Regions from separate parts of the Pseudomonas sp. S2_C11 genome, predicted to be linked through region 1. Evidence: riboswitches for the same ligand, from Rfam matches in the RefSeq annotation. Region 1 holds a riboswitch; the other holds the start of a gene.
What was found. Region 1 has a riboswitch for cobalamin ahead of AB4N48_RS09130 (ABC transporter substrate-binding protein). Riboswitches for the same ligand answer to the same signal wherever they lie in the genome.
Positions count from the first base shown of each region.

Region 2: another riboswitch for cobalamin. It lies ahead of cobO (cob(I)yrinic acid a,c-diamide adenosyltransferase); the one in region 1 lies ahead of AB4N48_RS09130 (ABC transporter substrate-binding protein).

Region 1 is NZ_CP162765.1:1,973,959-1,978,067, reverse strand. It holds gene AB4N48_RS09145 (ABC transporter ATP-binding protein) at 1-348, shown strand, start outside; gene map (type I methionyl aminopeptidase) at 552-1,343, opposite strand; gene AB4N48_RS09135 (ParD-like family protein) at 1,340-1,567, opposite strand; cobalamin riboswitch at 1,777-1,968, shown strand; gene AB4N48_RS09130 (ABC transporter substrate-binding protein) at 2,108-3,121, shown strand; gene AB4N48_RS09125 (FecCD family ABC transporter permease) at 3,118-4,109, shown strand, end outside.
Region 2 is NZ_CP162765.1:3,609,314-3,613,422, reverse strand. It holds gene AB4N48_RS16305 (PQQ-dependent sugar dehydrogenase) at 1-195, opposite strand, end outside; gene AB4N48_RS16300 (hypothetical protein) at 262-846, opposite strand; cobalamin riboswitch at 1,009-1,238, shown strand; gene cobO (cob(I)yrinic acid a,c-diamide adenosyltransferase) at 1,321-1,932, shown strand; gene AB4N48_RS16290 (cobyrinate a,c-diamide synthase) at 1,929-3,311, shown strand; gene bluB (5,6-dimethylbenzimidazole synthase) at 3,308-3,958, shown strand; gene cbiB (adenosylcobinamide-phosphate synthase CbiB) at 3,955-4,109, shown strand, end outside.

The DNA.
Region 1 (4,109 bases):
TTGTCGATTCGGCTGACGTCCGGGTTGCACACTGATCAGGATGTGCTGCTGATGGTGCGTCCGGAAAAGGCCTTGGCGCTGAGCACGCAGCAGGCGCTGGATGAGCCGCTGGCGGCGGGCTGGAATGAGGTGTCGGCGAACGTTGTGGAGGTGCTGTTTCTCGGTGAAAGCCAGACGTGCAGCGTGGTGACTGCGGGCGGGACGTCGATGACGGTGAAAGCGCTATCGGCAGCGGGCATGCCGCTCAAGGCCGGCGATCCGGTACGGGTGCGCTGGGCGACGGCGGATGCTTGTGTTTATACCGAGTGGACCGAGAGCGATTTGAACAAGGCTGCCGGGGCTCACTGATTGCGCTGAGTCAGTTGGATCTACCCCCTCACCCCAGCCCTCTCCCCCACGGGGGGCGAGGGGGAAAGGGAGCCGATCTTCATGCTGTTCAAAATGTAAGTTCGACTCGGTATCGCACGTCGGCGTATCTCGCAACAACACCTCGGTCAGTCCCCTCTCCCATTGGGAGAGGGCTAGGGTGAGGGCAAGCAGGCGACACGGTATTAGCCAATGGCCCGGTACCCTTCAATCTCATCCGGCCAAGCCGTCAGCACTTCAAACCCGCTCTCCGTCACCGCGACCATATGCTCCCACTGCGCCGACAAGGAGCCATCCTTGGTCAATACGGTCCAGCCATCCGGCATGTTCTTCACATGGCGTTTGCCGGCATTGAGCATCGGTTCCACTGTGAAAATCATTCCGGCCTTGAGCTTCAGCCCTTGATTGGGAAAGCCGTAATGCAGGATCTGCGGTTCGTCGTGATAGACCTTGCCGATGCCGTGGCCGCAGTATTCGCGTACCACGCTAAAGCCCTCCGCCTCGGCCAGGCTCTGGATCGCATAACCGATATCGCCCAGCGTTGCGCCCGGCTTCACTGCACGGATGCCTGCGCACATGGCTTCGTAGGTGGTCTTGATCAGGTGCTGCGCTTCGGGAGTCGCCTCGCCCACCACATACATGCGACTGGTATCGCCGAACCAGCCGTCCTTGATCACCGCGATGTCGAGGTTGACGATGTCGCCGTCTTTCAATGGCGTACCCGATGGAATCCCGTGGCACACCACATCGTTGACCGACGCGCAGACGGTTTTCGGAAAGCCGTGATAACCGACATTGGCTGGCACCGCCTTCTGCACATTGACGATGTAATCGTTGCACAGTCGATCCAGCTCATCGGTGGTCACGCCAGCCTTCACATGCGGCACCAGCATTGCCAGCACTTCAGCGGCGAGTTTGCCGGCGGCGCGGGATTTTTCGATGTCGGCCGGGGTGTTGATCTTGATCTGGTTTCTCATGCGCTGACGGCTTCCTGAGTCAGTTGTTGCAGATCCAGCCCACCATTCTGTTCGGCGCGGATCAGCAGGCGGCAAATGGCGCTGTGGTCGAGATTGGGATGCAGCTCGGCGAGCATGCCGATGCGCATCCAGTGCTCGGCCTGCGCGTTGATCGAGCGGCTGAGGGCGTTGCTGGAGATACGCAGGTTCTCGTGCATGTCCTCTGAGATTTTTACGATGCCCATATATGAATCCGATACGATGTGTATATGGAACGTATATTAGCCAAGCTTACCCTCGGATTGCAAACGCTTCGCCACGCAAACACGCACCCGTGTAGGAGCTGCCGAAGGCTGCGATCTTTTGATCTTGCCCGTTAAAGACCAGATCAAAAGATCGCAGCCTTTGGCAGCTCCTACCAAAGCAGATTCGGCTCCCCATCAGCGGCCTGATCGACTACCATGCCCGCGCCGGTTTCCACACGGAATTAATAGGGAATCCGAGGTGCTCCACGCATCAATCGGAACTGCCCCCGCAACTGTAGGTGCCGAGCCTGCTCCTCGACTGCCACTGGGTGAATCCCGGGAAGGCCGGAGCGTGGCAATGACGCATCAGTCAGGAGACCTGCCGGCACAGCGACTGACTAACCGGCGGGGTGTCCGGGAAGGACATCGTGCCGTGCGCATTTTCCCCGTGCCGGCCTTGCGCAGTTTCCACGACCGCGCCCGAGGTGTGTTTCCAACCGTACCCGCCCGCTCCCGTACGGTTCCCTTGGAGACTGCCCCATGCTGCTGCCCCGCGTTGCCACCCTGCTCACCACTCTGAATCTTTGCCCCCTGGCGCAAGCGGCGCCGACTGCGTATCCGCTGACCGTCGAAAACTGTGGCAGCAGCCTGACCTTTCAGCACGCGCCTGCGCGCACGGTTACCATCGGCCAGGCCGGCACGGAAATGCTCTATGCCTTGGGCCTGGGCGACAAAGTCGTCGGCACTTCGCTGTGGTTCAACGATGTGCTGGGCACATACAAAGCACAGAACGACAGGATCGAGCGCCTCGCCGACAACGAGCCGAGTTTCGAAGCGGTGATCGCCAAACGCCCGGAGCTGGTTGCCGTCGAGCTGGAATGGATGGTCGGCCCGCAAGGCGCGGTCGGCACCCGCGAGCAGTTTCATGAACTGAAGATTCCGACCTATCTGCTGCCCTCCGATTGCGAAGCCAAGGACAACCTCGTTGGTTCGGACGGGACGCGGCTGGCACCGTTTCGCATCGACAGCATCTACAAAAGCGTGAGCCAACTGGCGGCGATTTTCGACGTGCAGGCGCGTGGCGAGCAGCTCAATGAGCAGCTCAAAGCCAGCCTCGCGCAGTCGATCGCCACCGCGAAAAAGCAGCAGCGCAAAGACGTCAGCGCCCTGGTGTGGTTCTCCAGCGCCGAGATGGACATCGAGCCTTTCGTGGCCGGGCACAAAGGCGTTCCCGATTTCATGCTCAGCACCCTCGGCGTGCGCAACGTCGTCGAGTCGGATGAAGAATGGCCAACCGTCGGCTGGGAAACCATCGCCAAGGCCAACCCGACGTTTCTGGTGATCGCGCGCATGGATCGTCGGCGTTTCCCGGCGGACGACTATCAGAAGAAACTCGCCTTCCTGCGCAGTGATCCGGTGACGCGCAACATGGATGCGGTCAAGCACAACCGCATCATCATCCTTGACGCCATGGCCATGCAGGCCAGCCTGCGCACCTTCGACGGCCTCGAACAACTGGCCAGCGCCATCAACGGCTACGACCTGTCGCCATGAGCAGACGCCTGATCCGTTTGCTGCTGGTGCTGTTGACGCTGTCGGTCGCGCTGATCGGCGGCGTGGCCATTGGCGAGACTTCGATCGAGCCGAGCGTGGTGTTGCAGGTGCTGGCGAACAAGCTGTGGGGCGCCGGTTATGTGCTCGACCCGATCGACGAAGGCATTGTCTGGAACTATCGCCTGACCCGCGCGCTGGTCGCGGCGGCCTGCGGCGCCGGTCTGGCGACCTGTGGCGTAATCCTGCAATCGCTGCTGCGCAATCCGTTGGCCGATCCGTATCTGCTGGGAATTTCTGCTGGCGCCTCGACCGGCGCGGTGATGGTCGCCCTGCTCGGCGTCGGTGCCGGGGCGATTTCATTGTCGGTCGGTGCTTTTGCCGGCGCGGTGACCGCTTTCGCACTGGTGATCCTGTTGGCGCGAGTCAGCGGCTCGGCCAGCGGCACCGGGCAGATCATTCTGGCCGGGATTGCCGGCTCGCAGCTGTTCAACGCCCTCACCGCTTTTCTGATCACCCGCTCGGCCAGCTCGGAACAGGCGCGCGGGATCATGTTCTGGCTGTTGGGCAATCTCGGCGGCGTGCGCTGGCCGTCGGTGGGGCTGGCGGTGCCGGTGGCGGTGTTGGGGTTGGTTGTTTGTCTGTGGCATCGCCGGGCGCTGGATGCGTTCACCTTTGGTGCGGACTCGGCGGCGTCTCTCGGCATTCCAGTGCGACGTGTGCAAATTCTGTTGATTGGCTGCGCCGCGCTGGTGACGGCGGTGATGGTGTCGATTGTCGGCTCGATCGGCTTTGTCGGTCTGGTGATTCCCCATGCCGCGCGGTTGTTGCTCGGCACCGGCCATGCCCGTCTGCTGCCGGCCAGTGCGTTGGGCGGCGCAGTGTTTCTGATCGCCGCCGATGTGCTGTCACGCACCCTGATCAAGGGTCAGGTGATCCCGGTCGGCGTGATCACTGCGCTGGTCGGCGCACCGGTGTTCGCGCTGATTCT
Region 2 (4,109 bases), 1.6 Mb from region 1:
CGCTGCGGTCGGTTTCGCGCCTTCCGGCCAGCCCACCGCCGGGGCGATGTTGACTGTCGGGATCAGCGTCTTGTTCGGTTCGGGCAGTTTCGGTGACGGGCCGGTGCCGTCGGAGACTTGCAGGCTGGAGGTTTCACCGCAGGCGGCGAGCCCGCCAGCGACGGCGATGATAAGAGCGAGTTGGGCCTTGCGCATTGCTGATCTTCCCTATGAATGCATTCCTAAACATAGAGGAGGGCGCAGGCCCGATGGTTCAACTGCTCAACCGCGGGCTTCCTTGAACAGCATGGCGATGCCCGGATGATAGTTGCCCGCGTCGCTGTGCAATTTGCGATAGGCGTAGGGGAAATACCAGGCCACGGCGCAGGTGTGTTCCTTTTGCAGGTCGTCTACCATGTCCTGCAATTCTTCGGGGCTGGCGCTGTGCTGAGGTTTTTGCGGAGCAACAAAGAGGCAGCCGAGCTTGAGATCGCTGGCGTAACTGATGCGCTTGGCATCGGCGGTGACGTCGAGCAGTGCCTGGGTCAGGTTGAGGTTGTTGACCCGTGGCCAGCGTTGCGTGGCCTGAATGAACGCGCGGTCTTCGGCGCCGGCAATCAGCAGGTCGGCGCGAGCATTGCGTTCGCCTTCTTCGTTCTGTTTGCGCGTGGCCGTGTCGTTCAGCGTGACCATTTCAGCCATCCACGCCGCTGCCGAGAGCAGGCCGAGATTGGCTTTCTCGTCGTGCCAATATGGCGTTTCGTTGTCGCCGCGTACGGTGTTGTAGCGATCGATACAGTCAAACCAGCGTTCCAGCACCGGGCGCAGAAATTCCAGGCGCGGGTTGCTGATGATCATGCCTTGCATCGTCGTCATCCTTATTGTTGTAGTGGGCTTTTCGGGAAAAGCATGGCTCTTTGATATCACTTGTCGCAGTCTGGCACAAGATTGCCGCTGCACAATGGATCAACGGCAGTTATTCGCGCGCAAAGCGCCTCTTCAATTGACGCTCCACCCCCAACCCTCTAACCTTCGCCGCTTGTTTCAGGTGCTCTGTGGCCCAGCGTCGACAGAGTGAAACAGGGAAGCCGGTGAGGGTGGTCTTCGAGCGAAGCCACGACGATCCCGGCGCTGCCCCCGCAACGGTAAATGAGTGAAAACTGCGCCTTGAGCCACTGCCTCGAAAGAAGCGGGAAGGCGCGCAGTCCGGCGAAACGCCGCTCATGAGCCCGGAGACCGGCCTGATCCATCTCAGCGGCATCACGGTGGGCGATGCCAGGCTTTTTGCCGTCTATTCTTTTGCCTGCCCGCCGTTATCCAGCCTCAACGGAGAGCTCCCCCATGACTGATTCCCCCGAGCGTGACGAACGCCATCTGGCGCGCATGCAGCGCAAGAAGGCCGTGATCGACGAACGCATTGCCAACTCGCCCGACGAATGTGGCCTGGTGCTGGTGCTGACCGGCAACGGCAAAGGCAAGAGCAGCTCGGCATTCGGCATGCTCGCCCGCGCGATGGGCCACGGCATGCAGTGCGGCGTGGTGCAGTTCATCAAGGGCCGCAACAGCACTGGCGAAGAATTGTTTTTCCGCCGCTTCCCCGAGCAGGTGCGTTTCCACGTCATGGGCGAAGGCTTCACCTGGGAAACCCAGGATCGTCAGCGCGACATCGCCGCTGCGACCGCCGCTTGGGAAGTCTCGCGCGAATTGTTGCGCGACCCTTCGATCGGTCTGGTGGTGCTCGATGAATTGAACATCGCCCTCAAGCACGGCTACCTCGATCTCGATCAGGTGCTCAGCGATCTGCAAGCGCGCCCGCCGATGCAGCACGTGGTTGTCACCGGGCGCGGCGCCAAGCCGGAAATGATCGAGATGGGCGACACGGTCACCGAGATGGGCATGCTCAAGCACGCCTTTCAGGCCGGGATCAAAGCGCAGAAAGGCGTCGAACTTTGAAGCAACCACGTCACTGCCCGGCGGTGTTGATCGCCGCGCCGGCCTCCGGTCAGGGCAAGACCACCGTCACCGCCGCACTCGCCCGTTTGCATCGCAACCAAGGGCGCAAGGTGCGCGTGTTCAAATGCGGTCCGGACTTTCTCGACCCGATGATCCTCGAGCGCGCGAGCGGTGCGCCGGTGTATCAACTGGACATGTGGATGGTCGGCGAGCAGGAAAGTCGCCGGCTGTTGTGGGAAGCCGCCGCCGAGGCTGACCTGATTCTGATCGAGGGCGTGATGGGCCTTTTCGACGGCACGCCATCCAGCGCTGATCTGGCGCGCCACTTCGGTGTGCCGGTGCTCGGCGTGATCGATGGCACCGCCATGGCGCAGACCTTTGGCGCCTTGGCGCTGGGCCTGGCCAAGTATCAGCCGGACTTGCCGTTCGCTGGCGTGCTGGCCAACCGCGTCGGCACCTTGCGCCATGCGCAATTACTCGAAGGCAGCCTCACCGAAGGTCTGCGCTGGTACGGTGCGCTGTCCCGCGAAACCGGTATCGAATTGCCGAGCCGCCACCTCGGCCTGGTTCAGGCCAGCGAATTGAATGATCTGGATCTGCGCCTCGACGCGGCCGCCGATGCGCTGGCCAGCAGTTGCGAGGTCGCGCTGCCACCGGCCGTTGAATTCGCCGGGCCTGACGTCATCGCCGCCGAGCCTCTATTAAAAGGTGTGCGCATCGCCGTTGCCCGCGATGAAGCCTTTGCCTTCACCTATGGCGCCAGTCTCGATCTGCTGCGGGCGATGGGCGCCGAATTGCGCTTCTTCTCGCCGATTCGCGACACCCGATTGCCCGAGGCGGACAGCCTGTATCTGCCGGGCGGCTATCCAGAGCTGCATCACGTCGCGCTGGCGCAAAACGCCTCAATGCTGGCGGCGATCCGCGCGCACCATGCGGCGGGCAAGCCGTTGCTCGCCGAGTGTGGCGGCATGCTTTATCTGCTTGATTCGCTGACCGACGTGGAAGGCACCCGTGCTGAGCTGGTCGGTTTGCTCAAGGGCGAGGCGGTGATGCAGAAGCGTCTGGCGGCGCTGGCGTTGCAGGCGGTTGAGCTGCCGGAAGGTTCCTTGCGTGGGCATACCTATCATCATTCCCTGACCACCACAGAGCTGACGCCGATTGCCCGGGGGGTGAGTCCTAATGGCGGGCGTGGGGCCGAGGCGGTTTATCGCGAGGGGCGGATGACGGCTTCTTATGTGCATTTTTATTTCCCGTCGAATCCGACTGCGATTGCCGCATTGTTTGCGCCAGATCGTGAGGCCGCCTTCGCGAGCAGGCTCGCTCCCACAATGGATGACCTGAACCCTGTGGGAGCGAGCCTGCTCGCGAAAGGGCCATGACCGACAACACCTTCTCCGAAGCCGAACGCGCGGCGGTCTACAAGGCCATCGCCGAGCGCCGCGACATGCGCCACTTCACCGGCGGCAGCGTCGAGCCGCAACTGCTGCGTCGTCTGCTCGAAGCCGCTCATCAAGCGCCGAGCGTCGGTCTGATGCAGCCCTGGCGCTTCATCCGCATCAGCGATCGTGCTCTGCGCGGGCAGATCCGCGATCTGGTGGAAGAAGAGCGCATCCGCACTGCCGAAGCCCTTGGCGAGCGCAGCGATGAGTTCATGCAGCTCAAGGTCGAAGGCATCAACGATTGCGCCGAAGTGCTGGTCGCAGCGCTGATGGACGATCGCGAAAAACACATCTTCGGTCGGCGCACGTTGCCGGAAATGGACATGGCCTCGCTGTCCTGCGCGATCCAGAATCTGTGGCTGGCCTCCCGCGCCGAAGGCCTGGGCATGGGCTGGGTTTCGTTGTTCGAACCGCAAGCCCTGGCGGATTTGCTCAAGTTGCCGGCCGGTGCCAAGCCGCTGGCGGTGTTGTGTCTCGGCCCGGTCAGGGAGTTCTATCCGGCGCCGATGTTGGTGCTCGAAGGCTGGGCGCAGGCGCGGCCGCTCAACGAGTTGCTGTACGAAAATTATTGGGGAGTGAATCAATGAGTGTGGCGTTGCTGAGTGTCGCCGCAGTAGCGCTGGATGCGCTGCTTGGTGAACCGAAACGCTGGCATCCGCTGGTGGCGTTCGGCAATTTTGCCGGGCGCATCGAGCAACGCTTCAACGCCGGCGGCCGTGGCTGGCGCAGCCATGGTGT